Linked DNA regions of Rhizobium sp. N324. The protein of the gene in region 3 interacts with the protein of the main gene of each other region in a pairwise test. Links are inferred from orthologs where the notes say so. Each region holds a gene or a part of one and is shown on either strand. Other genes may lie near its edges.

Region 1 (3,036 bases), on a different replicon or contig from region 3:
CTGGTGGATGCCGCCTTTCCCGGCACGATGAAGGACGGAACCGTCGACCGCCATGAACTCGGCCGTCAGCTGGCGCTTGATCCCGACGGCTTCAAACGCCTCGAAGCGATCGTCCATCCGCTGGTTCGCAAACGCGAGACGGGCTTTCTGAAGCGGCAGCGCGCCGCCGGCGCCGAGATGGTCGTCCTCGATATTCCGCTGCTCTTCGAAACCGGCGCCTGGGAAAGAGTGGATGTCGTCGTCGTCGTCAGTGCCGGTCCACAGATTCAGCGAGAGAGGGTGCTTGCGCGCGAAGGCATGACCGAGGAAAAATTCGAGATGATTCTATCACGCCAGACACCGGACACGGAAAAACGGCGCAGGGCGGATTATCTGATCGACAGCAGCCGCAGTCTCGCCGAGACCAAGGAACGGGTGCTCGAGATTATCGCCGACCTGAAAATACGGATTGCCAAGGGAGATTTCCGGAATGCGTGAGATCATCTTCGATACGGAAACCACCGGCCTCGACAACCGCGCCGACCGCATCATCGAAATCGGCGGCATCGAGCTCTTCAACCATTTCCCCACCGGCAACGTGATCCATATCTTCATCAATCCCGGCGATCAGAAGGTTCATCCGGATGCACTCGCCGTGCACGGTATCACCGATGAATTCCTGAAGGACAAGAAGCCTTTCGCGGAGGTTGCCGAAGAAATCCTTGCCTTCTTCGGCGATGCCAAGTGGATCGCCCACAACGCCACCTTCGATATGGGCTTCATCAATGCCGAACTGGCGCGGATCGGTTTGCCACCGATCCTGCCGGAAAAGGTGATCGATACGCTGTCGATGGCGCGCCGCAAACATCCGATGGGGCCGAATTCGCTCGACGCGCTATGCCGGCGCTACGGCATCGACAATTCGCACCGCACCAAACACGGCGCGCTGCTCGACTCCGAACTGCTCGCCGAGGTCTATATCGAGATGATCGGCGGCAGGCAGGCCGCATTCGGCCTGAGTATGACCGCTACATCGGCTCAGAACGGTCGCGGCGACGGGGCGGAGGAAGACGACGTGGTGATCGCCTCCGTGCTCGAGCGGCCCCGCCCGCTTGCCCCTCGTCTCAGCCAGTCCGAGGCGCAGGCGCATGAGGCGCTCGTCGCCAAGCTCGGCGAAAAAGGCATCTGGGCGAAATACGCCAATTTGAATTAAAACCGGCCTCAATTGAAAATGCCCGGGACTTGCCCGGGCATCCGCATCTCAGAGAAAAACATCCGCTCAGTTCGGAACGGCCTGGACCTTGGCGCGCGCCTGTTCTTCGGCAACGCGCTGGGCGAACATCTGGGTGAAATCGATCGGGTCGATCATCAGCGGTGGGAAACCGCCGTTGCGGGTCACGTCGGCGATGATCTGACGGGCGAAGGGGAAAAGCATGCGCGGGCACTCGATGAAGAGAACCGGCAGCATGTGTTCCTGCGGGAAACCAGCAACGCGGAAGACGCCGCCATAGGTGAGTTCGGCATGGAAAACCGTCTTGTCGCCGTCCTTGGCTTCGGCATTCAGCGACAGCACGACATCGAAATCCGTATCCGAAAGCGGGTTGGCGTTGACGTTCACATTGATGTTGATCGTCGGCGCCTTGTCGCGGGCCTGCAGCGAACGCGGCGCGCCCGGATTTTCGAAGGAGAGATCCTTGGTATATTGCGCAAGGATCGAGAGGGTGGGGCTGGCCGCACCGTTGCTGTTGTTATCGTCTGCCATTGGCTTTTCCTCGAGGGGCATGGGAATGGTGCCGCCATCTAACATTTCAGGGAAGGGCTTACAACCCTGGGCGCTTGGCGCCGTTGATCGGCCGCAGCGCCTCAATCGCCGAGATGTTTGCCCGACCATGGCGAGTTGCGGTCCGGCTCCCTATGATAGTCCTCATCGTCGAGATCGACCACCTTCGAGTTCGGCCTGCGGTCGCGGAAATCGGGTTGCGGGCCGGCAGAATAGCCGCCCTTGGCATTGACGACGACGAAGCGTTTGGCGATCGCCCGCCAGACGAGTTCGCGCACCGGCGGGATGAGAATGAGGATCGCGATGATGTCGGTGAGGAAGCCGGGAATGATCAGCAGCAGCGAGGCGATGACGTTCATCGCCGGCCGCAGCAACTCGCGCCCCGGCATAACCCCGTTTCGTCCCTCGCTCGACATGCGGCGCAAAATACCGATGCCCTGCCGGCGCAGCAGACCGACCCCGAGAACGAAGCCCAGCATGACGAGCGCCAGCGTCAGCCACAATCCGATTGCCCGGCCGACGACGACGAAACCGGCAATTTCGGCGAGCGGCAGCAGCAGAATGAAAGCTGGCAGGATCGAAAAACCCATGGTCGTCATGTCCCGGGCTTGCCGGTCTCCTCTTGGCGCCGGCGAAGATGCCAGCCATCATTTGAATCATCTGTATAGGCAGACTATATGGGAGTACAAATCAGAGATGTTAACGGCGGCTGCGATACGATATGAGTTCGAACGACTTCATCACATTATTTTTCCTGGTGGCGGCTGTGCTGATTTTTTTTCAGCTCCGCTCCGTGCTGGGGCGCCGCACAGGAAATGAGAAGCCGCCGCGCGATCTCTATACGCCGCGGGATGCGGCTCCGGCCGAAGCCGCCGATGCCGGCAAGGTCGTGACCCTGCCGCGCCGCGATTCGACGAGCGAGGATGAGGATCGTTTCGCTGCCATCGATGCCTTCGCCGCACCTGGAACGCCGCTCAACGAATCGCTGCGGGCGCTGAACAAGGCCGATCCCGCCTTCAGCCCGAAGGAGTTTCTGAACGGCGCCCGCATGGCTTACGAGATGATCGTCATGGCCTATGCCGACGGCGACCGGAAAACGCTGAAGAACCTGCTGTCGCGCGAAGTCTACGACGGCTTCGAGGCGGCGATCGGCGAGCGCGAAACCCGGGGCGAGAAAGTGAAGTCCACCTTCGTCGGCATCGACAAGGCCGAAATCACCCATGCCGAGACGAAGGGCAGCGAAGCGCAGATCACCGTTCGCATCATCAGCCAGCTGA
Region 2 (3,044 bases), on a different replicon or contig from region 3:
GGTTCGCTGGTAGCCCTTTTGACGATCATGAAGGGTCTGCCGCTCGCCTATTCCAAGGACATGCAGGAAGACAAGGAACAGGTCTTCGACGCGGCCGAGAGCCTGGAACTGGCGATCGCCGCCATGACCGGCATGGTGCGCGACCTGACCGTCAACACCGCGCGCATGAAGGCGGCGGCCGGCTCCGGCTTCTCGACGGCGACCGACCTTGCCGACTGGCTGGTGCGCGAAGCCGGCCTGCCCTTCCGCGATGCCCATCACGTCACCGGCCGGGCCGTGGCGCTTGCCGAAAGCAAGGGCTGCGATCTTGCCGAACTGCCGCTCGCCGACCTGCAGGCGATCCATCCTGATATCACCGACAAGGTCTATGACGTGCTGACGGTCGAAGCCTCGGTCGCCAGCCGCAAGAGCTTCGGCGGCACCGCACCCTCCGAAGTACGCCGGCAGATCGCCTTCTGGCGCGCCCGAAACTGAGAGATATCAGGCGGCATAAGCCGCCGCGGCCTTGCCGCATAGGCGGCAAGACCGTCCAACAATCAGGGTGCACAAGGCGGATAAACTTCGCTATGACAATGTCCATCGCAATGCCGCCGAAGAGGATATCCATGCAGAAGAGCTTGCCGCACCTCATCCGCCTGACGGCGGTGCTCGCCGTCATCGGCCTTGCCGTTGCCGGATGCGGGCGCAAGGGCGATCTCGATCCGCCGAGTGCTGCGGCAACCAAGGAAGGTGACGTTTCCAAACCGACGAAACAGCCGGGAACCGTCGACAAGCCCTTCCTTCTCGATCCCCTTCTTTAAGGCATAAGCCCGTGAACCATTTCGAGTACCGCGACGGCGTCCTGCATGCCGAAAACGTCCCCGTTCCCGAGATCGCCAAGGCGGTCGGAACGCCCTTCTATGTCTATTCCACTGCAACGCTGGAGCGCCATTACCGGGTCTTCTCCGAAGCCTTCGCCGATATGGACTCCATGGTCTGCTATGCGATGAAGGCGAATTCGAACCAGGCGGTGCTGAAGACGCTCGGCCGCCTCGGCGCCGGCATCGACGTCGTCTCAGAAGGCGAACTGCGCCGCGCGCTCGCCGCCGGCATTCCGGCCAGCCGCATCATGTTTTCAGGTGTCGGCAAGACGCCTCAGGAGATGGATTTCGCTCTCGAGGCCGGCATCTACTGCTTCAATGTCGAATCCGAGCCCGAGCTTGAAATCCTCAACCAGCGAGCCGTCAGCGCGGGCAAGAAAGCGCCGGTCTCCTTCCGCATCAACCCCGATGTCGATGCAAAGACCCATTCGAAGATCTCGACCGGCAAGAAGGAAAACAAGTTCGGCATCTCCTGGGAGCGTGCCCGCGCCATCTATGCCCATGCCGCCAGGCTGCCGGGCATCGAGGTCACCGGCATCGACATGCATATCGGCAGCCAGATCACCGAATTGCAGCCCTTCGACGACGCCTTCAAGCTGCTGCACGATCTTGTCGCGACGCTGCGTGCCGACGGCCACACCATCGATCACGTCGATATCGGCGGCGGCCTCGGCATCCCCTATAAGGACGACAACAATCCGCCGCCGCTGCCCGACGCCTATGCGGCGATCGTCAAGAACCAGCTGCGCGGCCTCAACTGCAAAATCATCACCGAGCCCGGCCGCCTGATCGTCGGCAATGCCGGTATCCTGGTGACCGAAGTCCTCTATGTGAAGGATGGCGGCGAGAAGACCTTCGTCATCGTCGACGGCGCGATGAACGATCTGATCCGCCCGACCCTTTATGAGGCCTATCACGAGATCCGGCCGGTGACGATTTCGGCGGCGAACGCCCCGCGCATCCGCGCCGACGTGGTCGGCCCCGTGTGCGAGACCGGCGATTACCTGGCACTCGACCGCGAGATGGCGATGCCGAAGCCCGGCGACCTGATGGCCGTCAGCACGGCCGGCGCCTATGGCGCGGTGCAGGCCGGCACCTATAACAGCCGGCTGTTGGTGCCCGAGGTCCTGGTCAAAGGCAGCGATTTCCATACGATTCGCCCGCGCAGAACCTATGCGGAGCTGATCGGCCTCGACTCGGTTCCCGCCTGGCTCGACTAAGCAGCCATCACTTTTTGGCGAATTAATGTGAAAAGCCGGTATTGCCGGCCGCTCGCCCTCGCCTTCGCCACAAAGAGTGTTATCCTTGTCAATGATGAGCGTATTGCCCTGCAATCGCCGGAAGCGCCCTCTGTTCCAAAACGCCAGATCGCGGAGACCGGATCGATGACAAGCCCCTCAAGGCAGAGGAAAGGTGCGTTTGCGCTCCGCCCCTCGCTTGCCCGGCTGGTGACGACAAAACGTCTGCTAGCGCGTGTGGTGCTGTTTTTCGAGCAGGTGCTTCCGTCCTTGATGCCGGTCCTGGCCGTCATCGCCCTTTATCTCTCAGCCTCCTGGTTCGGGGTCTTCCGCAGCGTGCCGGACTGGCTGCGCATCCTGCTGCTGATCGCCTTTGCCGCCGCTGTTCTCGTCTCGCTCCTGCCCTTGCGCGGCCTGCGCTGGCCCGGGGTCGCCGAAGCCGACCGCATGCTGGAAGAGCGCAACGGCCTGTCGCACCAGCCGGTCACCGTCCAGGAAGACGAGCCGGCCTTCGATACGCCTTTCGCCCAGGCGCTCTGGCGCGAGCACCAGACCCGCATGGCCGAAAAGATCGCAGCCCTCGATGCCGGGCTGCCGCGGCCGGATATCGCCGCGCATGACCGTTTTGCGCTGCGCGCCGTGCCGGCGCTGCTGCTGGTCACCGCCTTTGCCTATTCGCTGTCCATCAACGGCGGCTCGCTCGGTGACGCGTTTCAGGCGGCGCCCGAGCAGGTGACGGTCGATCCCGCGGTGCGCATCGACGCCTGGGTGACGCCGCCCGCCTATACCGGCCGCGCCCCGGTCTACCTGACCGCCGACGGCAGCGAGCAGGCGCCGATCGGCATTCCGCAGTTTTCGGGCCTCACCGTTCGTGTCAACGGCGGCAAGACCGCCGAAAAGGTCGTGTTCCGCAAGGCGAACGGCCAGGCGCAGGATATTGCCGTGC
Region 3 (3,150 bases):
GCGGCCCGTTTCTACCCTGACCCTTTGCACCCGCTGATCCTCGCCTGAAGTGAAGAGGTAGCTGATGCCGTCGCGGAACACGATCGCAGTCTCGGGAACGGTCAGCGCCGGAGAGGTCTGCAGTTCGATGTTGCCGGTGACGTAAAGGCCGGTGCGCGGACGCGCGTCCGCGGGAAGCGCGACATAGACGATTGCCCGGCTGGTATCGGTACTGACCGAAGGCCCGACAAGCCTCACCTTGCCGTCGATGACCTGGCCGTCCGGCCCGTTGATCCTCACGCTCAAGCCTTCAGAAATACGCAGGAGATAGCGCGCGGAAATCTCGGCCTGCCATTCGACACGCTGCTGGCGGACCATGCGGAACAGCTCGGTGCCGGTGGAAACGACAGCGCCGAGGTTGGCGGAACGCGACGTGATGAGACCGTCGTCGACGGCCGTGATCGTGGCCCGCGCAAGCTTGATCTTTTCGCTGTCGAGTGCGGCCTCTTCGGATGCAAGGCTTGCGGTCGCCGTCTGCTCGTCGGCCAGGTATTCGACGATCTTCTCATCGGAGAGCGCGCCGGAAGGACGCAGCTGCCGTGCCCGGTCGGCATTGGCCTTGGCCTTCGTCAGACTTGCCTTGGCATTCTCGACGGCCGCCTCCTGCTTGCGAAGATCGGCGAGCACGCTTTCCTGGGAAAGCCGGACGAGCGTCTGTCCCTTCGTGACCACGGAGCCGACATCGACCAGGACATCGGTGATGCGCAGGCCACTTGTTTCAGAGGCGATGACCGCTTCCTGCCAAGGCTTCAGCCAGCCGCTCGCGGGCACGGTTTCCGGCCAGTCGCGTTGCGCAGGCGTCGTCAGAGAGACGGTGAGAGCCGTCGCAGTGGCCTGTTCCGCCACGGCAAAACGGGCGGGAGAGCCAAACGCTGCCACAACGAGAACTGCGGCAAGTATTCTGGATGATTTTCTCAACAAAGCACTCCTTGTGGTCAAAGGCACATGCCTTTGGATCCGCGCGAACACGACGAAGGAGTGCCGCTCATGTCGAGGCAACCCGGTCGTGGTGCGCGTCGATGTCATGGGCAGGATAAGTAACGGGGCGAACGTTAAGCGCGGTCAAGTTAGTGTTAAGTTAGGTAAAACTTGGCCGGGTCAGCGTGCTTTTGCTGTATGGCTTGCCTGGATTCGAGCATGATGCCGAAAAGTGTGAGCGGTTTTCGGACGACATCATGCTCTAACTCTTTAATGTAGAACAGGATTTAGATTTTAGGCCGAGCCGGCCTAAAATCATCCTGTTCTAGTGACGGACAATGCAAATGAACAAGGTTCTCCTCATCGACGACGATGCCGAGCTGACGACGCTTCTGCAGGAATATCTGGTCGAGGAAGGATATGACGTCGTAACCGGCACGGACGGCCGCGCCGCCATTGCCGCGGCCGCCGGCAATACGGTCGATATCATCGTGCTCGACATCATGATGCCGCGGATGAACGGCATCGAGGTGCTGCAGCGGATCAGGAAGCTGAGCCAGGTCCCCGTGCTGATGCTGACCGCAAGAGGCGACGACGTCGACAGGATATCGGGCCTCAATCTCGGCGCTGACGATTACGTGCCGAAACCCTGTTCGCCGGGTGAACTGGCGGCAAGGCTGCGCGCCATCCTGCGCCGTGCGGGTCAGCCGGCAGGCGGTGCAGCGACCGACACGATCAGGGCAGGGCAGCTGGTGATCCATTCCGGCAGCAGAAGCGCCGAATGGCGCGGCGAGAGTTTGGAGCTGACCGGCACCGAGTTCAGCCTGATCGAGGTTCTCGCCCGCAGCGCCGGCCAACTGGTGTCGAAGCAGGAGATTTCGAAGAAGGCCTTCGGCAAGCCGCTCACGCCGTTCGACCGTCGCATCGACGTCCATATCAGCAGCGTTCGCCAGAAGCTCGGGCTGCGGGAGGACGGGCAATCCTGGATCCAGTCCGTCCGCGGCCAGGGCTACCAACTTCTCGTGGACTGACCATGCCCCGGCTTTTCTGGAAGTTTTTCAGCATCATATGGCTAACGATGGCGGTGACTGTCGGGGCGATCATCCTGCTCGTGAATATAATCGAGGGAGCTCCTTTCGCGCGAGAGCGGGAGGAAGGACGACGAACGATCGTCCTGGATCTGACGGCGGACATGCTGGCGAGAGACGGTGCCGCCGTCGCCTCGCATTTCGTGGGCATAAACGCAGAGACGCTGCCGCCGGGTCTGACGATTTCCAAAACGGAAAATGCCGATGCATGCGCGGGCTCGAAGAGTGCCGATGCGAGACTCGTCCCGGCAGAGGGCGTCTGCTATCGGATTTCCTTGCCGGTCCAGCCCACCTTCACGATGGAGAATATTGGTCCGTTCATCCCGTGGTTCACGATCTTGGTTGCGAGCACGATATCGGCCTGGGCGCTCGCCCGATATCTCATTCGTCCCGTCGTGCATCTGCGCGACGGCTTGAGTGCGCTTGCTCATGGCCGCTTCGACTTTCGCATCGGCGACAAGATGGCCGGGCGAAAGGATGAAGTCACCGCACTTGCCTATGATTTCGATGCGAGCGCTGCCCGGCTTCAGGAGCTTCAGGATGCGCAGCAGAGGCTGTTCCATGACGTTTCCCATGAGCTGCGCTCGCCTTTGTCCCGCCTGCAGGCAGCCGTCGGCGTCCTCAGGCAGAGTCCCGCCAAACTCGGCTCCATGCTGGACCGCATGGATCGCGAGGTCGAACGGCTCGATACGCTGGTAGGCGAGGTCTTGACACTTGCCAGGCTGACAGCGGGATCCAGCCTGCCGCTGAAGACGCAGACCGTGGATGTTATCGAGCTCCTCAACGAAATCCTCGGCGATGCAGCATTCGAAGCCCAGGCGCGGGAGATATCGATCACGACGAGCGTCGACGGCATCTTCCGTGCCGAGGTCGAAGGCGAACTGATCTACCGGGCGCTCGAAAACGTCGTCCGCAACGCCGTCAAACATACGGCGGAGCATTCGCACATATCGGTGTCCTGCGAAGCCGCGGCCGAGCGTCTGACGATCCGCGTCACGGATGAGGGTCCGGGTGTCGGGCGGGACGAACTCGAACGCATCTTCCAGCCGTTTTCCCGCGGAAAGGATGCCGTGCCGAGAGGCGGATACGGCCTGGGCCTCGCCAT

What was found.
Region 1: the proteins of AMK05_RS22565 (region 3) and secB interact in binary tests that used the Escherichia coli proteins (3 or more experiments, as listed by UniProt). The link is inferred for Rhizobium sp. N324 from one-to-one orthologs.
Region 2: the proteins of AMK05_RS22565 (region 3) and lysA interact in binary tests that used the Escherichia coli proteins (3 or more experiments, as listed by UniProt). The link is inferred for Rhizobium sp. N324 from one-to-one orthologs.

The regions. Positions count from the first base shown.
Region 1 is NZ_CP013630.1:2,912-5,947, forward strand. Bases 1-2,882 are described here. They hold secB (protein-export chaperone SecB), read right to left. Parts: upstream 1,742-2,882; coding sequence 1,259-1,741; downstream 1-1,258. Other genes in these bases: coaE (dephospho-CoA kinase), read left to right, coding at 1-477; dnaQ (DNA polymerase III subunit epsilon), read left to right, coding at 470-1,192; AMK05_RS00040 (FxsA family protein), read right to left, coding at 1,843-2,349; AMK05_RS00045 (Tim44/TimA family putative adaptor protein), read left to right, coding at 2,481-2,882. Also shown: more of AMK05_RS00045, read left to right, coding at 2,883-3,036. UniProt on the Escherichia coli protein: One of the proteins required for the normal export of some preproteins out of the cell cytoplasm. It is a molecular chaperone that binds to a subset of precursor proteins, maintaining them in a translocation-competent state.
Region 2 is NZ_CP013630.1:4,249,876-4,252,919, forward strand. Bases 56-2,945 are described here. They hold lysA (diaminopimelate decarboxylase), read left to right. Parts: upstream 56-811; coding sequence 812-2,080; downstream 2,081-2,945. Other genes in these bases: argH (argininosuccinate lyase), read left to right, coding at 56-474; lptM (LPS translocon maturation chaperone LptM), read left to right, coding at 606-800; AMK05_RS20450 (TIGR02302 family protein), read left to right, coding at 2,246-2,945. Also shown: more of argH, read left to right, coding at 1-55; more of AMK05_RS20450, read left to right, coding at 2,946-3,044. UniProt on the Escherichia coli protein: Specifically catalyzes the decarboxylation of meso-diaminopimelate (meso-DAP) to L-lysine. Is not active against the DD- or LL-isomers of diaminopimelate.
Region 3 is NZ_CP013631.1:60,063-63,212, forward strand. What follows is about bases 149-3,144. They hold AMK05_RS22565 (response regulator), read left to right. Parts: upstream 149-1,301; coding sequence 1,302-1,988; downstream 1,989-3,144. Other genes in these bases: AMK05_RS22560 (efflux RND transporter periplasmic adaptor subunit), read right to left, coding at 149-984; AMK05_RS22570 (HAMP domain-containing sensor histidine kinase), read left to right, coding at 1,991-3,144. Also shown: more of AMK05_RS22560, read right to left, coding at 1-148; more of AMK05_RS22570, read left to right, coding at 3,145-3,150. UniProt on the Escherichia coli protein: Response regulator member of the two-component regulatory system CpxA/CpxR which responds to envelope stress response by activating expression of downstream genes including cpxP, degP, dsbA and ppiA.